DNA from 3 places in the Ferriphaselus amnicola genome. Region 3 is predicted to be linked to each of the others. Evidence: predicted binding sites of a transcription regulator. Region 3 holds the regulator's gene; each other region holds the start of a gene.
The links. Region 3 encodes sigma-54, which starts transcription at its own class of promoters, with help from an activator protein. Its sites were predicted from a motif close to TGGCACNNTTCCTGCT; they were not measured.
Positions count from the first base shown of each region.

Region 1 (6,013 bases), 850 kb from region 3:
TCGAAGGACCGGACTCTCCCGCAACACCATCAGGAAGTATTTGACCAACAAAGTCGTTGAGCCCAAGTACCCCAAGCGTAAGACCCCCAGCAAGCTCGACGACTATGCCGTCAAGCTAACTGCATGGCTAAAGACCGAAGCTGGCAAAGGACGCAAACAGAAGCGTAGTCTCAAGCAACTGCACAGCGACTTGGTGCAGCTAGGCTTCACAGGCTCCTACGACCGAGTGGTTGCCTTCGCTAAACGATGGCGACAGCAACAACAAGAACAGGCGCAGACGGCGGGACGCGGCACCTTCATTCCGCTCATCTTTGCACCTGGTGAAGCCTTCCAGTTCGATTGGAGCGAAGACTGGGCCGTCATCGCGGGAGAACGCACCAAACTTCAGATTGCTCACTTCAAACTCAGTCACAGTCGAGCCTTCTATCTGCGTGCCTATCCGTTGCAGACACACGAGATGCTGTTCGACGCACACAACCATGCCTTCGCTGTCTTCGACGGCGTGCCTGCGCGTGGCATCTACGACAACATGCGCACCGCAGTAGACAAGGTCCGACGCGGCAAACAACGCGACGTCAATATCCGCTTCTCTGCCATGGTGAGCCACTACCTGTTCGATGCTGAATTCTGCAATCCAGCTTCCGGTTGGGAGAAAGGACAGATTGAGAAAAACGTACAAGATGCAAGGCATCGCATCTGGAACAAACTCCCCGCGTTTGGGAGTCTGCATGAACTCAATGACTGGCTACATCAACGCTGCCTGTCGCTCTGGAAAGAACTCCCTCATCCCCTACAATCGGAACGTCGTATCGCAGATGTCTATGCGGACGAACATCCTTGCCTGATGGCGCTGTCCTGCCCATTTGATGGATTTGTTGAACACGTCAAACGCGTGTCGCCGACTTGCTTGGTCATGTTCGAGCGTAACCGCTACAGTGTTCCGGCCTCCTATGCCAACCGCCCCATCAGCCTGAGGGTGTATGCCGACAAGCTGTTGTTCGTAGCTGAATCTCAAATCATTGCCGAGCATGTGCGGATGATTTCGAATAAGCATGCTCATGGTCAGACGATCTACGACTGGCGTCATTACCTGAGCGTGCTTCAACGCAAGCCAGGTGCATTGCGCAACGGTGCACCGTTCGCTGAACTACCCGAAGGCTTCAAGCATTTGCAGAACATCTTGCTCAAGCGACTGGGTGGAGATCGGGAGATGGTAGAAATCTTAGCCCTCGTCTTACAGCACGATGAAGCTGCCGTGCTCACAGCAGTCGAGTTGGCCCTAGAGAGCGGTGTGCCATCCAAGCAGCATGTGCTCAATCTGCTGACGCGACTGATTGAGCCTGCACCACCAGCCCCTGTTGATACGCCGGCCCATCTGACGCTCGTGGTCGAGCCGCAGTCTAACGTTAGCCGCTATGACCAATTGAGGGAGGTGCGCCATGCAGCATGAAGCCATGATCACCACGCTCAAGAGCATCAAGTTATACGGCATGGCGCAGGCGGTGGATGAACTGGCTAGCCAAGGTTCACCTGCCTATCAGAGTGCACAAGTGATGTTGAGTACCTTGCTCAAGGCCGAGATGGCGGAACGCGAGGTACGCTCTATCGCCTACCAGATGAAGGCATCCCGTTTCCCAGTCTACCGTGACTTGGCGAGTTTCGACTTCAGCCAGAGCGTGGTGAACGAGGCACTCATCCGGCAGTTGCATCGATGCGAGTTCTTGGATCAGGCACACAATGTGGTGCTGGTCGGAGGCCCTGGCACGGGCAAGACGCATCTGGCGACGGCACTCGGTGTGCAGGCGGTGCAACATCAGCATCGTCGAGTCAGGTTCTTCTCGACCATTGAGTTGGTGAATGCGTTGGAGTTGGAGAAGGCTGCGGGCAAACAGGGGCAGATTGCTAACCGGATGATGTATGCCGATCTGGTGATTCTGGATGAGTTGGGCTATCTGCCGTTCAGCCAAGCGGGAGGTGCATTACTGTTCCACTTCATTGGCAAACTCTATGAGCGCACGAGTCTTGTGATCACGACCAACTTAAGCTTCGCTGAATGGGGCTGTGTGTTCGGGGATGCAAAGATGACAACGGCGTTGCTCGACAGGTTGACGCACCACTGCCACATCGTGGAGTCCGGCAACGACAGTTACCGCTTCAGAAACAGTTCAACTCAATCGGGAAAGGAGGGCAAAAACAGAAAACTATCCACAACTTGAAACGTTCAGAGATAATTCAAGGGTGGGTCAAAGTTCAATGCAATTGGTGGGTCAGTTTTACACGCAATTCAACAGCACTAACACTTGCCAGCAATCTGAAGGCCTACAGCCCACCGGAGATTCAACTCCTACATAAGATGATTAATCATTCGGCAGTAAATCCTTTGCATAACTTGGCTTCGGTTCAGTACGAATTACAAATTGACGATTTGCCGTCACCTCTTGATGTGCAGAACACGGCGCTTGAGCTTCTCAGTAAATCAATCACTTTTGAATTTGGAGATCCAAAAAACCCAAGTTGGTGCTCAACGAAAATTCTCCAAGAATTTTCCATTTGCAGTGGGAAGTTTAGTTACAGCTTCTGCCCCACTTTTGCCAAATTCTCTCGATCTGCTTGGCTACATGACATGATAAGTCGATAGATGTAGCAAAGCACTCATGTCCACGGTATGAGTCCGTGGACAGATCAGATCAGACCGAATACGGTGACGCCACCCAAGCTTTTATCAGCGCCACTTCCGTCTCCGGCAGGTAGCTGAAGCCTGCCTCTAGGTCACGTGCTACCGAGTAAGCGATCTTGGCTGGGGTGATACTTCCGGCAACCAGATGAAAATACCAAGCTGATGGATAGCCCGCTGCGCGATCGAAGGCCTGCAACTGTGCGCTCATCTCTACACCGGACAGTTCAACGTTCCAATGGAAAGGCTTGAGTGCTCGGGCATGACGTGAGATGAGCGAGGCGGTAAGCACAGGATTACGGTAGCGATCCAGATGTTCGCGCAGAGCAACGATCCAATGATCGCTTAAGTGGCCGCGTGCCGCTGCACTGCTCAACTGCCACTCGGCAAACAGACGCGTCAGTCCTGCGGTATGCCCGTCATTGGACGCGACGCGAGCAAGGATCTGACGCATATCGAGCAGGCGACGGAAGCGGTAATGTGGCGCGCCCACCGGCTGGGCCTCGATCACATCGGGCATCAATGGCTCGGTCAACTCCTGCCAATCATGAGGTGGCCGCTCGACATCGATCAACTTGCGATCCAATACTTCCTGCAATTCTTCCACTTCGAGCTGCAAAAAGTCGGTGGGAGCTAGGCCATACGATGCGACAAGGTAGTGGGTACGTCCAGAGTGACGCGTCACTAGCAAGCCACTGTCAGCATAGCGCTCCACCAACTCGTCCATTTCGCCGCCGCACGATTCCAGTTCAGCTTTCGCCCAACTTTCCAAATGACTCGCAATACGCTCACCATCACTGGCAAGCACTCCACCTGGACGATACCAACCACCCCGATTGAGCGCATAACGGAAAGAACACCCCGGACGGATGCGTTGCGAGATTTCTAGCAAGACGCTGTGATGCGGGCGCGGTGGAGTAGCTTCGATCTCAGCCGCCAATTTGAACAGGGTGATTTCATCCATCGTATAAAGACTCATTTACTATCCTCGTGCAAATACTGAGTTAGCCGCTGGCGCACCACACTGCGCACATCGGGCTCGACATCATCCACTAACTCAGCGATTAATTCCACCGGAGCACGCTGTGCTGCTTCCAGTCGCACCACCCAATCCTCATCCGCCAATAACCTGCCTGCATCATCCGGCAACATGCGTGCCGCGATGATGCGACGGACTTCAGCATCCTCATCTTTGACCAATATGCCCAAAGCAAAAGGTGGCATGCGCCTAGCCACCTCCTTACGCACCTCTCGGTCAACATCATGCACCATGCGCCGCAACTGACCGTGCGGTAACCGTTTAGCCACCTGCAAACGCACCAGATAATCCACATCGCTCAGCAAGGCCACCAAGCGCTCCGGCGCGATGCGCTCGGCCACTGTCATGCGCACTTCACGGTCGGTATCGTGCAAATAGTCGTCCAGTTCGTCGATAGGCAAACGGCTCGCCACCACGCGACGCACCACCTCGTCGATATCCGGCGCCAACTGCCGCACCACCGGCAACGGTGCATAGCGCACCGCAATGGCGCGTCGCTCCCAGAAGCCATCTGCCAAGCAGCCCTCGGCAAACTCAGGGTTGCGGCGCAAAAAACGGTCGATCTGTCGCCCGCTCTGTGCCACCAAGCACACATCGCCCGGCACACACCGCCCCGCCGCCAGCACCGCCCGATGCGGACAGCAGGTGCAATCCGCGCTCACGACGCCCACCAACGGCGACGCCCCAGCCTGCCGCTCCGCCATAGCCACCCCACTCCATTGAAATCTAAAACGAGATGGAGCAACTTATGTGCCATAGGCCAAACGACCCGCCAAGGCCGTCTAAATATCAATCAGCCACACAATGAATTGTCGGGAGTGCGACAAATGTAGGCTACGAGCAAGTTGAACGGGGCTCCCGAGCCAACAACGACCAAACTGCCCTGCCGCAACGTATCAATCGGTCTGTCTAATCGAGGCGAGTCGGCAGTCCTATCGCATAACCCTGATAGCCATCCACCCCCAGTTGCTTCAGTAGATCAAGCTGGCCAGCGGTTTCCACACCATGGGCGATGGTCATCACCTCCAGCGGACGAGCGATCTTGACCACCGATGAGATGAAGAATTGATTCTCTGGGCTGGAGTCAAGCGCGTTGACATAGGAGGTATTGAGTTTGATATAGGCAGGACGCAGCGATTGAAGATACTCAAACGCGGAATGATGAAGGCCAAAGTTGTCCACCGCAAAGTTCGCTCCCAGCTTACGCACCTTGATTACGAAGTCGCTTGCGGCTCGCAGATCCTGAACGATCGAGAACTCCGCAAATTCGAATACCAGCCGCTTCGCTAATTCAGGTTGCGCTTTGAGCTCACCAAGCAACCAATCCACCAAGTTTGGATCACTGATCGAACGAATCGATAAGTTGATCGCGATTTGTCCCTCAAAGGAAGGACGTGCCAGCAACAAATGGAACAGTTTTTCCATAAGTTTGCGATCGATCGCGGCAACAAGTTGATGGCGACTTGCCATCATCATGAACTGAGCTGCAGGAATGATCTCGCCGCTCTCCGCGCACAACCGCCCCGTCACCTCGTTCTGAAGCACCTGTCCATTATTAAGCAACGATTGCACGGGTTGAACAAATAACGCGGTCCGCCCTTGGCTCAAGGCACTCAAAATGAACTGTTTCCAGTACTGCGAGCCTTTCACCACGTCAGCCTGCTCGACACGATGTTCGGTGAGTATCAATTCCTGAGCTTCGCTCGCTTGGAGCATGGCCGAATCAGCCTCTGCCATGAGCTTCGCCAGCTCCATACGTTCGCTGCCGAAATACACCCCGCCACAGGAAAAACGATGGTGCTCACCCCCAGTTAGGTACGCCGTCTTGATATGCTCAACCAAGTCACTGCCTAATGACTCGGCTTGCGACTTCGATAGATTGAAGCTGGCCACAATAAAAGTGACACCACCGATACGTGCCGTCATCAACTCTTGTCGAGCCGGAACAGAGACCAGAGCTTGTGCCAGATCGACCAGCAACTGATCGCCTTTGACATATCCTTGTTCGACATTGAACTCCTCAAAATTCGGCAGATGGATCATGAACAGCACGCCAGACTCGACATCCACAGGAGACTCAAGGATGGTATGGATCTGCTGCTCGAACCCGCGACGATTATTCAGCTTAGTGAGGGGGTCCTGATAGGCCTCTTGACGGAAGTGCTTGGCGATCTCGACTTCCTTGCTGATGAAGTCTCTGATCTTGTTTGACAGTGAGTTGATCGCGCGTACGACACTACGAAGCTCTCTGGCGCGAGGTGTATTTGTGACCGTCTTGAAGTCGCGCTCACTGATAGATT
Region 1 is NZ_AP018738.1:1,432,174-1,438,186, forward strand. Features, by position in the region: gene istA (IS21 family transposase) at 1-1,450, shown strand, start outside; gene istB (IS21-like element helper ATPase IstB) at 1,440-2,216, shown strand; gene OYT1_RS07150 (hypothetical protein) at 2,688-3,653, opposite strand; gene OYT1_RS07155 (4Fe4S-binding leucine-rich repeat protein) at 3,650-4,417, opposite strand; gene OYT1_RS07160 (bifunctional diguanylate cyclase/phosphodiesterase) at 4,623-6,013, opposite strand, start outside.
Region 1: the regulator sigma-54 is predicted to act here: its motif matches at 4,454-4,469, upstream of OYT1_RS07155 (4Fe4S-binding leucine-rich repeat protein).

Region 2 (6,013 bases), 390 kb from region 3:
CAGAACAGGTGGCCGGAGCTGGGCAGCAACAGCCCAGCGATCAGGTTGAGTAGGGTGGATTTGCCACAACCGGAGTGGCCGATTAGCGTGATGAACTCACCGCGTTCGATGGTCAGGTCGATGTCGCGCAGTGCGATGAATTCGCCCTGGCGTGTGGTGAACACCATGCCAGCGTTCTCGACATTTACGTATCGTTTCATTTGAGTCTCCTAGTAGCTGAAGCGCTTGGCCAGCCATACCAGCATCTGTTCCAGCAACAGGCCGACGATGCCGACCACGAAGATGGCGATGATGATGTGCTCCACATTCAGGTTGTTCCATTCGTCCCATACCCAGAAGCCGATACCAACGCCGCCGGTGAGCATCTCCGCTGCTACGATGACCAGCCAAGCGGTGCCGATGGACAGCCGCACGCCGGTGAGCATGTAGGGCAGGGTGGCAGGGAACAGGATGCGGGTGAATACCTTCCACTCTGACAGCTTGAGTACGCGCGCCACGTTGAGGTAATCCTGCGGCAGTTGGCGTACGCCCATGGCGGTGTTGATGACCATGGGCCAGATACTGGAGATGAAGATCACCCAGATTGCCGCTGGATTGGCGGCCTTGAATACCAGCAGACCGATGGGCAGCCAAGCCAGCGGGGATACCGGCTTGAGCAAGCTGATGATGGGCGAGGCCATCTTGTCCAGAAAGGTGAAGCGCCCGACCATGAAGCCCAGCGGGATGCCAATCAGCGCGGCTAGGCCAAAACCGGTGCCGACGCGCTGGAGCGAATTCAGGATGTTCCAACCTATGCCCTGATCGTTGGGGCCGTGCCGATAGAAGGGGTCGCTGAACAATTCTACTGCCGAGTGCCAAGTTTTGACTGGTCCCGGCAGCGTGTCATTGGTTTGCGCCAGCATGCCCCACAGGCCGACCAGAAATGCCACCCCCAGCAACGGGGGCAGCACCGAGTGCACCATGAATTCCTTGAAGTCACGAAGTTGCATGGTCACCTCAAGCGTGGATCTTGAAGCTGGCGGCGTACTTCTTGGGGTCCTTGCCGTCCCACACCGTACCGTCCATCAACTTGCTGCTGCGCATCACGTCCTTGGGCACGGGCACTTTGACCTGCGCAGCCGCCTGCTTGTACAGCTCGACCTGATTGATCTTCTTGGCGACGCCCAGATAATCGGGATCATCCTTGAGCAGACCCCAGCGTTTCTGTTGGGTGAGGAACCACATGCCGTCAGACAGGAAGGGGAAGTTGACCGCGCCATCGTTGTAGAACTTCATGTAATTGGGGTCGTTCCACTTCTTGCCTAGGCCGTCCTCGTACTTGCCTTCCAGACGCTGATCGATCACCTCCACCGGACAGTTGACGTAGGACTTGTCGGCGATGATCTCGGCGACCTTGCGGCGATTGGCCATATCGTCGATGTACTTGGAGGCCTCCAGTACCGCCATGATGAGCGCGCGTGCAGTGTTGGGATTCTTCTGGGTGAATTCGGCGGTGCAGCCCAGCACCTTTTCTGGGTGGTCTTTCCAGATGTCTTGCGTGGTGGCCGCAGTGAAACCGATCTTGTCGTAGATGGCGCGGTTGTTCCACGGCTCGCCGACGCAGAAACCGTCCATATTGCCGACGCGCATGTTGGCGACCATTTGCGGTGGCGGCACGGTGATGGTCTTCACGTCACTCATCGGGTTGATGCCGTTACTGGCCAGCCAGTAATACAGCCACATGGCGTGGGTGCCGGTGGGGAATGTCTGGGCAAAGGTGTAATCGCGCTTCTCGGCATCCACCAGCTTCTTCAGCGTCGCGCCATTGGTCACGCCCTTGTCTCGGAGCTGGTTGGATAGGGTGATCGCCTGACCGTTGTTGTTCAGCGTCATCAGCACGGACATGTCTTTCTTTTGTCCGCCGATGCCTAGGTGTACGCCATAGATCAAGCCATACAGAACGTGAGCTGCATCAAGTTCACCGTTAGTCAGCTTGTCGCGCACAGCCGCCCAGGACGCTTCCTTAGATGGAATGATCTTGATGCCGTATTTCTCGTCGAACTTCATCACCGAGGCGATGACCACGGAGGCGCAGTCGGTTAGTGGAATGAATCCGACTCGGACCTCTTTCAGTTCCGGGGCGTCGGAACCTGCTGCCCAAGCTGCACTGCGCACACCCGGCGGTACCATGGCCATCAAGGCGGCGCCTCCCAGTAAACCCATTCCATTCTTCATAAAATCTCTCCGGCTGTTGTTGGTTTCATCGTTCATGACATCGCTCCTTGGTTAAAAACTAGCAAATAAAAAAGGCGTCCATCTGCAAGAGATACCGCTCTCGCAAATGGACGCCTTTGTCCTTGATTCTGTCCGACCATCATGGTCGGAGTCTATTTACTTACTCGATCCGCCGTTGGATCGTTGTTGTTAGCTAAGCAATCGCTGTGCCAGCTATCCCATCAACTCTGCCACCGTGATGACTTGGCGAGCCACATCGGCTAGTTTGAGTCCCTTATCCATCGCCATTTTGCGCAACGCCTGATATGACTCGTCTTCACTCCAGTCGCGTTGCTTCATCAATATGCCCTTGGCGCGATCCACTTCCTTGCGTTCGGCCAATTGATTCTCGGCTTTTTCCAGCTCTTGACGCATGGCGTGGAACTGGTTGAATCGAGCGATCGCTACTTCCATGATGGGGCGCAGTCGTTCAGTTTTCAGTCCATCGACCACATAGGCACTGACCCCTGCACGTATCGCTGCGCGTATCTTTTCGCTATCTTCATCGTGTGTAAACAATACGATAGGTCGTGGCTGGTCACGACTGATGATGCACAGATGCTCCAGCGTATCTCGATCAGGTGAGTCTGTATCGAGGATGACAATATCGGGCTTGAGTTCGCTCACTAAACCCGGCAAATCAGCACTTGCGGAAACATGAGCGGCGAGGTGGCAGCCGGCTTCATTCAGCGCGTGCTTGAGCAGTGCGGCGCGCTCGAAGGTTTCATCCACCAGCAGTACGCGTAAGGGGAATTCAGCAGTATTGATATTCATACCGCTTGTAAAGCAAGTATTACGCCAGAATTAAATGAGGCGTTTTAGGTCAGGAGACAATTAAATGCACTAATTGGTGGCAACAAATGCTTTCAATGCACCTAAATGAATCAGAACGAATTGGTTACTATATTTATTCGAATCACGTCAATAATCAGTGAGCAATTCTTCAACAGAATGAAAAGTTATCACTTAACTAGGTACTCACAGCCAGTGTCAGCAAACTACATCACATCTGTCATTCGGCAGCAATAGGCTTTGTGACCGCAAAGGCCGAGGATGTGACGGCCAGGAATTCGGCCAAAGCGGAAATTGAGGAACGAGGCCGGCTATTTCTGCTATCGGCCCCCGAGCGGACATCAGCAGCTAATCGACGAGCTACTTACCACTCGCAGCTTCCCACTCCGCTATACCTTCCCGCAGATGGATGGCTGAATATCCTTCTTGCCTTAGCAGAGCAACGGCATCCACTGCCATCAGACAATAAGGCCCTCTGCAGTAAGCGACAATGGCGCGGTCTTTAGGAAGTTCACTCAGACGCTGGCGTAGTTCCTCGATTGGAATCGAGCGAGCAAACGGCAGATGCGCATTCAAATATTCCCCTGTCGGCCTGACATCGAGTACCACCACCTCACCTTTGCGTGCCGCCTTCATTAGGCTGTCACGATCACTCGGCACCAAATCATCCGGTTGCGAGGCGATCTTCTGCAATGCTAGTTGCAGCTCAATCAATCGCTCCTCCGCCAGAGTATGGATCTGTACCCACATGTCAGCTACCGACTTGTCGGCGAGACGGTAGTAGATGTTTTTACCCTGACGCTCGGTTTCAACCAGATGCGCCATGCGCAACTCGCGTAAATGTGAGCTGGTCAGCTTTACGCTGATAGATGCCTCGTTCGCCAGCGTCTCCACCGTCTTCTCGCTCTGACAAAGCAGTTCGATCAGCTCCAAGCGCTTGGGGCTGGAGAATACCTTGCCTATCCGTGACACCTGCTCATAGAGCAGGTCTTTTATCTTGCGAGAGTCTTTCATGGCATTAGTCCGTAATTGGCTGGATTGTATGACTAAGACTATAGATTAACTTGACACAGAATGACAGATGGCGCTTAATCATTCCAGTATCGACTAGAATGATAATCAACCCAAGGAGGTCGCCATGAATCATCTTTATATCCTCAACGATGGCCCATATGGAAGTGAGCGCACCTATAACGGCCTGCGTTTGGCTGGCGCTGTTTCCAAAATGGAAGGCAATGCCGTGCGGGTTTTTTTGATTGGTGATGCGGCATCGGCGGCACACCGCAATCAGAAAGTACCGTCAGGCTTCTACAACGTGGAAACCATGCTCGGCAATGTGATTCGGCACGGCGGCGAGGTTGGTATCTGTGGCACCTGTATGGATGCGCGAGGCATGAGCGAAAGCGATATTGCAGATGGCGCACGCCGTAGCACCTTGGCTGAGTTGTCGGAGTGGACGGTGTGGGCAGATAAGGTTCTGGTGTTCTAATTTAAAAGGGAGGGCGGGATGTTTTTCAAACAACTGGCAACAAAAGAGTCGTCACTGTCTTACTTCTTCGGCTGCGGCACCAAGGGTAAATCCATGGCGGTAGATGTGGTCGCAGGCGATGAGGAGTGGTACATCGAGGAGGCGAAGAAAGCTGGGGTCTCCATCAATTATGTGATCGACACCCATGTCCATGCCGATCATTATTCCGGCGGCAGGAAACTCGCCCAGATGGTCGGTGCGCCGTACTGCCTGCACGAATCGAACAAAGGACGGGTCAAGTTCGAGTATGAGTCATTGGGCGATGGTCAGTCGCTCAACCTCGGCAACGTCAATGTCGAAGTCCTGCACACTCCCGGACATACGCCCGACAGCATCTGCCTGCTAGTGACAGATATGCGGCGCGGGGAGCTGCCTTGGTTCGTTATCACCGGTGACACGCTGTTCGTTGGTGCCATCGGTCGCCCTGATCTCTTGGGACGTGAGCGCGAGATGGCGGGTCAACTTTTTGACAGCATTCATGCCAAGCTGCTGCATTTATCCAATGAAGTCGAAATCTATCCGGGGCATCAGGCAGGCAGCGTGTGCGGTGCGGGTTTGTCCGGTAAGCCGAGTTCGACCATCGGATTCGAGAAGCGCTGGAATCAGGCATTGTCGATGGATAAAGCCGCTTTCATCGAGAACTTAGTCAAAGAGATTCCGCCGCGCCCAGCCGAGATGGACAAGATGGTAGCTGCCAACCTCGCGGGCTGATGGGTATGCAACACGGTATTCGAGTTAACCTAGATCAGTTCCTGCATCAACTGCTGCAAGTCATGCTGGTGGGTTTCACCATCGGCATGATGCGCACAGTAGTACCTGCATTATCCGAATCTGAATTCGGAGTGCCGAAGAATTCGTTCATGTTACTTACCGCTTTTGTGGTGGCATTCGGTTTAGTTAAAGGCACGCTCAATTTTGTGGCGGGTCGCCTGTCCGAGCGCATCGGGCGCAAGAAAGTATTGCTGTTGGGTTGGGCGGCAGCACTGCCGATTCCGTTGCTGATCTATTTCGCCCCCTCATGGAGTTGGATCGTCGCCGCAACCGTATTGCTTGGTATCAATCAGGGCTTGACCTGGTCGATGACACAGACATCCAAGCTGGACATTACTCGTGCCGATCAGCGCGGTTTGACTATCGGTTTAAATGAGTTCTCCGGATATATCGGGCTGGCGCTGGCAGGCATCATCACCGCCTATCTGGCGACCATGCTAGGACCTCGTAGCGGGCTACTGCTGTTTGGCATGACGACCGTGTTGCTCGCCATGCTGCTGACTTTGTTGTGGGTCAAAGACACACTGCCGTGGGCTAAGCTGGAAGCGGCCAAACACGCCACCACACCTTCTACAACCATCAAGCCGCGCTATTCGACCAACATCAGTGCGCAGCCGACAACATGGGAGGTGTTCACACTGATGTCGTGGCGCGACAAGCGTTTAGCGG
Region 2 is NZ_AP018738.1:191,699-197,711, forward strand. Features, by position in the region: gene OYT1_RS00875 (ABC transporter ATP-binding protein) at 1-200, opposite strand, end outside; gene ntrB (nitrate ABC transporter permease) at 210-989, opposite strand; gene OYT1_RS00885 (CmpA/NrtA family ABC transporter substrate-binding protein) at 997-2,250, opposite strand; gene OYT1_RS00890 (ANTAR domain-containing response regulator) at 2,428-3,027, opposite strand; gene OYT1_RS00895 (ArsR/SmtB family transcription factor) at 3,406-4,059, opposite strand; gene OYT1_RS00900 (DsrE/DsrF/TusD sulfur relay family protein) at 4,184-4,534, shown strand; gene OYT1_RS00905 (MBL fold metallo-hydrolase) at 4,553-5,284, shown strand; gene OYT1_RS00910 (MFS transporter) at 5,284-6,013, shown strand, end outside.
Region 2: the regulator sigma-54 is predicted to act here: its motif matches at 3,039-3,054, upstream of OYT1_RS00890 (ANTAR domain-containing response regulator).

Region 3 (6,013 bases):
TTTGACTGACTGGGCCGAAGACACGGTGTGGCAGATGACGACTCGCAGCCAGTACAAGCAAGCTGCATACTGCGCCGGATAGGCTGAGAAAGAAGCCCGGTGCGAGGAAGTTGCCGAACAACAAGCTGCCAGCAATGACGCGCAACAGCGAGACCCATGCCGCCGCGCGCCAACCATACCGAGTCAGCACGATCAAGGTGACGATGTTCGCCAGCCCTGGTTTAACTCCCGGCAACGGCGATGGAATCGCCGCTTCCAGCACCGATAGTCCAAATGCTGCCGCTGCCATGCGCGCCAGATGGTGATCTTCGGTCGAAGTCTCTAGTTTTATCGTACTCATGTTTACGAGTGCTGAGTATCGAGGGCTGAGTGCTGAGCAAATCCGGTGGCTGGGAGTTTACTCAGCACTCGGTACTTAGCACGTACAACTGACTTAATAGTTGAGGCTGTCATAGTTTTTACTTCGTCCAGCCATTTCTACACTGATTTCGTTCGGCAGGCAGATAGCGATCTCACCCGCCTGCTTGAGCCAGCCTTGGCGCACGCAATATTGGCGCGGGCTGGGATCGGATTCGATGCGGGCTTGGCGGTTGTGGATGGTGATGATGCTGACACCCAGCGGGCCGGGGACGTGCAGTTTGGTGTCAGGGGAAAGCGGTAGTTCGCGGAATATCTTTCCGCCACTGCGCACGATGGCGCGATCTGCTGCTCCGCCATTCCAGCACACCAGCACTAGCCATGCCGTGAATAGCGCACCTGCCAGCATCGTCAGCCAATCGCCGAGGCGGATGGCGTTCAGCACGGCCTCAGCCCAACTCGCGGTGGCGCACCAGCACCTGTTGCTGCGGGGCGAAGTGGTGAGCCAACCGCTCGGTCAGATAGACCGAACGATGCTGCCCGCCGGTGCAGCCGACGGCGACCGTCAGGTAGCTGCGATTGTCGGCGACGTACGCGGGCAACCAGCGTTCAACGAAGCTGCGGATGTCGTCGTACATCTGTTGTACGGCAGGTAGCGGTTCGAGGAATTGGATGACCGGAGCATCGCGTCCGGTCAGCGGGCGCAGGAACGGGTTGTAATGCGGGTTGGGCAAGCAACGTACATCAAACACCATATCGGCATCGAGCGGGATGCCATGCTTGAAGCCAAAAGACTGGAATAGCAGCGTGAGTCGGGCGCGGTCGAGCTGAATGAACGATTTGACCCAAGCACGCAGGGCGTTCGGATTGAGGTCGCTGGTGTCAATGCGATGGCCGATGCTGCCGATGTCCGCCAGCAGGTCGCGTTCCTGCTGTACGCATTCCGGGAGCGTCAGCGTATCGTTGCTTAAAGGATGGCGCCGCCGAGTCTCCGAGTAGCGTTTGACGAGTTCGTCGTTGTTGGCGTCTAGGAACAACAGTCGGACGTCGATGCCTTGCTCGCGAAACTGTTCGATCAGTGCGGGCAGTTCGCGCACGCTGCCTCCGCTGCGCACATCGACCGCTACGGCGATCTGCCGATTTCCGGCCTGCTGCAGATTGGCGATCAATGTGGGTAGCAATTCGGCGGGCAGATTGTCCACGCAGTAGAACCCGTTATCTTCCAATAGTTTGATGGCGATGCTCTTGCCGGAGCCAGACAGGCCGCTGATGAGGAATAACTGGGTCATCGGTCTTCCAGATCGCGTTCCATTTCGGCTTGATGGCGATCGAAGAATTCCTTCATGGTGTCGATACCACGCTCTTGCAGCACGTAGTTGCGTGCGGCCGCTTCGACCAGTACAGCCAAGTTGCGTCCGGCCGTCACCGGAATGCTGACGGTGTTGATCTGTATGCCAAGAATCTCTTGGTGGCTGGCATTGAGAGGCAGCCGCTCCAGCTTGGACAGGTCTCCACCGGGCGGGCGGTGGAGGTGGACGATGAGCTTGAGTGATTTGCGTAGGCGCACGGCAGTTTCACCGAACATGGTGCGGATGTTCAGCATGCCTAGACCGCGCACTTCAAGAAAATCGCGTAGCAGATCAGGGCATTTTCCTTCGAGTGTGTCCGGCGAGGTGCGATAGAACTCAGTGATGTCGTCGGCAACTAGGCTGCTGCCGCGCGTGATGAGTTCCAAGCCGAGTTCACTTTTGCCCACGCCACTGTCGCCGGTGATGAGTACGCCGATGCCCATCACGTCGAGGAATACGCCGTGGCGCGTGGTCGATTCAGCCAATGCGGCAACGATGTAGTGGCGCACCAGCCACATCAGGTGGACGCTGTTCTTGGGCGAATGGAACAGCGGCGTGTGCGTCTGGTCGGCGTAGGCGACCAGCGCTTGCGGAATCTCGTCCGTGCCGGCGATGATCAGGCACAGTGTGCTGCCATGATCGAGTAGTTGCAGCGAGGCTTGCATCGCCTCGGCATCTAAGCTGTGTAGATAGTCCAGTTCGATGCTACTGAATACTTGCACCCAGTTCGGGTGGATCAGATTCATGTGGCCGATCAAGCCTTTGTTCGACGCATTGACGAGCTCGCTGTCGAGGATCTTGTCGGCGCCACCTTCTCCAGCGACCCATACCAAACCTAGTCGCTCTTGCTTGTCTTCGAACAGCCGCCGAATATCTACCTGAGCCATATCAAAGCCTCCGCCTAGGCTTGCCAGTTGGCGAACAGTTGGTAAAGAACGGCTGGGTCATCGCTGGCGAGCAGTTGATCTCGGAAGGATTTTTCGCAGAACATCTGTGCTAGTTCGCCTAACAGCTGTAGGTGCAGATCGGTCGCCCGTTCCGGTACCAGCAGGACAAAGATCAGGCTCACCGGCAGCCCATCCGGTGAATCGAAGGGGATCGGGGTGGTGGTTCGGATGAAACAGGCGATTGGATCGCGCAGTCCCTTGACGCGGCCATGTGGAATGGCAACGCCTTGCCCCAGCCCGGTCGAGCCGAGTTTCTCGCGCGCGAACAGACTGTCGAATACCTGACTGCGCCCGATGTTGCGAGTGTTCTCAAATAAGATGCCGACTCGTTCGAACACACGCTTCTTGCTGGTGGATTCGGCATCCACCATGACATTTTCGGGCGGCAGGAGGTTACTAATTAAACCCATGGTTTGTTCCCATGAAAAAGGGCGGCCATTAGACCGCCCACTAAAGGTTATTCTGCTTCAACGATCTTGCCGGAGTCGTCATGACGACGCGCGGTGTTCTTTTCCTTGTGCTTCAACACTTGGCGATCCAACTTCTCGATCAGCTCGTCGATGGCGACGTACAGGTTGGCATCTTGGCATTCCACGAAGATTGTTTTGCCGCTGATATGGACGGTGGCTTCTGCCTTTTGTTCGAGCTTGTCCACCGATAGGATTACGGTGACATCCAGCACGTTGTCGAAGTGTTTCTTGATCTTGCCCAGTTTGCTGACCACATGCTCACGAATGGCGGGAGTGATGTCTAGATGATGTCCGCTGAGGTTGAGGTTCATGGTTGCTCCTTTGTTAGAGTGATTTACGAAGATTGACCGGGAGGATATTTAGCGATTCCCGGTATTTTGCCACAGTGCGCCGAGCGACTTGTATGCCCTGCGACACGAGGATTTCTGCCAAACGGCTGTCGCTCAGCGGATGATGAGCATCTTCCTGAGAGACCAGTTGCTTGATTAAGGCGCGGATGGCGGTGGAGGAACATGCCCCGCCGCTGTCGGTGGAGACGCCGCTGCCGAAAAAATATTTGAGTTCAAAGATACCACGTGGAGTTAGCATGAACTTCTGTGTGGTGACTCGTGAAATGGTCGATTCGTGTAATTCAAGCTGTTCAGCGATCTCGCGCAGCACGAGCGGGCGCATGGCGACTTCGCCATGCTCAAGGAACATACGCTGCCGCTCCACGATGGCTTGCGATACGCGCAAGATGGTGTCGAAGCGCTGTTGCAGATTCTTGATGTACCAACGTGCTTCCTGTAACTGCCCAGTCATCTGTTGCGAACTTTGCTCATCACGGCGCTGCATGATGTTGGCGTAAAGTTGGTTCACGCGTAAACGTGGCATAGCTTCTGGGTTGAGGCGGGCCGCCCAGCGACCACGCTGGCGCTCGACGATGACGTCGGGCACGACGTAATCGCTGACCCGTTGCTCGTAACGCGCGGCTGGGCGCGGATTGAGTTGCAGAATGAGGGCTTGAGCCGCACGCAGACCATCTTCGTCACAGTGTAGCAGCCGTTTGAGGCGGGTGTAGTCGTGAGCAGCCAGGAGATCGAGATGCTTGTCCGTGAGTTGTATCGCTAGTTGCCGACTCGGGGTGGTGGCTGGCAGGGCGCGCAGCTGCAAGGACAAACACTCAGATAAATCGCGTGCCGCGATGCCAGGCTCATCTAGATGTTGCAACTGGACGAGTGCAGTTTCTAGATCATCTAGCGTGACATCTAACTCTTCCGGTAGCATCTCGAAGATGTCTTCCAATGACTGTGCCAGAAAGCCGCCATCATCTAGCGCGTCAATTAGCAGTGCAATCAGTTGGCGGTCATGGTGGTCGAGTTGGCTGAGGCTGAGTTGGGTCAGGAGATGCTCGCGCAGACTTGGGGAGCTGGCGGCTGTCTCGGGATAGTGGTCATCTTCGTCATCAGAGCTGGCTGAGCTAGGGCTATAAGACAGCTCGCTCCAGTCTTCCTCGGCCTTGGATGATTCTCTTTCAGGCTGCTCGGGGCTGGTGGAGGTGGTGCTTGCCGTACTCGTGGCAAACGAGGTGATCTCGTCTTCCTCGCGCTCCAAGAACGGATTCTCATCCAGCAGTCGCGCAGTTTCCTGATTGATCTCCAAGGTAGAGAGTTGCAGTAAGCGGATAGATTGCTGCAACTGCGGTGTGAGCGTCAGTTGCTGGGATTGCCTGAGTTGTAGTGATGCTTTCATGCCAACGATTATTAGGTGGGCGTCACTTTTATAGTTTGAAGTGCTCGCCGAGATACACTTTCCTCACGGCTTCATTATAGATGATTTCCTCGGGCTTGCCTTCCGCCATCACTGCGCCAGCGTTGATGATGTAGGCGCGGTCGCAGATGCCCAAGGTTTCCCGCACGTTATGGTCGGTAATCAGCACACCGATGCCGCGTTCTTTGAGAAAACGGATGATCTTCTGGATATCTAGCACGGCGATGGGGTCAACGCCGGCAAAGGGTTCATCCAGCAGAATAAAACGCGGATCGGTGGCCAGCGCGCGTGCGATCTCGCAGCGCCGTCGTTCGCCTCCAGAGAGACTCATGGCGGGATTGTCGCGTATGTGGCTGATATGTAACTCGTCTAGCAAGGTTTCTAGCGTCGATTCCTGTTGGGCGAGAGGGAGTCCGCGCAACTCCAGTACGGCGCGAATGTTTTCGGCCACCGTCAAGCGACGGAAAATCGAGGCCTCTTGTGGCAGATAGCCTAGTCCTAATTGGGCACGGCGATGAATGGGCGCATGAGTGATCTTGTGCTGGTCGATGTAGATGTCTCCGCCATCTGCTGCAACCAAGCCTACGATCATATAGAAGCTGGTGGTTTTTCCTGCACCGTTAGGGCCGAGCAGGCCGACCACTTCGCCGCTGTGCACGGATAGAGATACGTCTTGCACCACAGTGCGGGCGCGGTACTGCTTCCTCAGCGAGGTGGTGCGCAATTCACTCATGGCTTACCTAAACTGGTCGAAGGCCGGATGGACACTGGATCCGTGGGGGCTGGGATGCTCTCGTTCCTAGGCTGAATGACTGCGCGAACTCGGCCTCGCTGGCCGGAATTCGGAGTTCGCGAGCTGTCCACATGGAATATCTCGGTCTTGGAGTCATAGGTGATGTGATCGCCATGAACTTCGTCGTTACTGCGCTTCATGCTGGCTTCGCCGAAGAGTTCTAGGAATTCATTCTGCGTGTCGTACTCGATGCGCTGTCCGTTACCTTCGATGATTTCATCCACGCCTTCGCGCTTCTGTCTGAACTGAGCGGGTTTGCCTGTGACGGTGCCATGCTTGTCACCAGCGGCGGTTTCTGTGACTACGATCTTGTCGCCCGTGATCATTAGCGTGCCTTGGATGAGTCTG
Region 3 is NZ_AP018738.1:581,315-587,327, forward strand. Features, by position in the region: gene OYT1_RS02755 (Gx transporter family protein) at 1-340, opposite strand, end outside; gene OYT1_RS02760 (NusG domain II-containing protein) at 434-802, opposite strand; gene rapZ (RNase adapter RapZ) at 807-1,646, opposite strand; gene hprK (HPr(Ser) kinase/phosphatase) at 1,643-2,593, opposite strand; gene OYT1_RS02775 (PTS sugar transporter subunit IIA) at 2,608-3,063, opposite strand; gene hpf (ribosome hibernation-promoting factor, HPF/YfiA family) at 3,111-3,434, opposite strand; gene OYT1_RS02785 (RNA polymerase factor sigma-54) at 3,448-4,854, opposite strand; gene lptB (LPS export ABC transporter ATP-binding protein) at 4,883-5,605, opposite strand; gene lptA (lipopolysaccharide transport periplasmic protein LptA) at 5,602-6,013, opposite strand, start outside.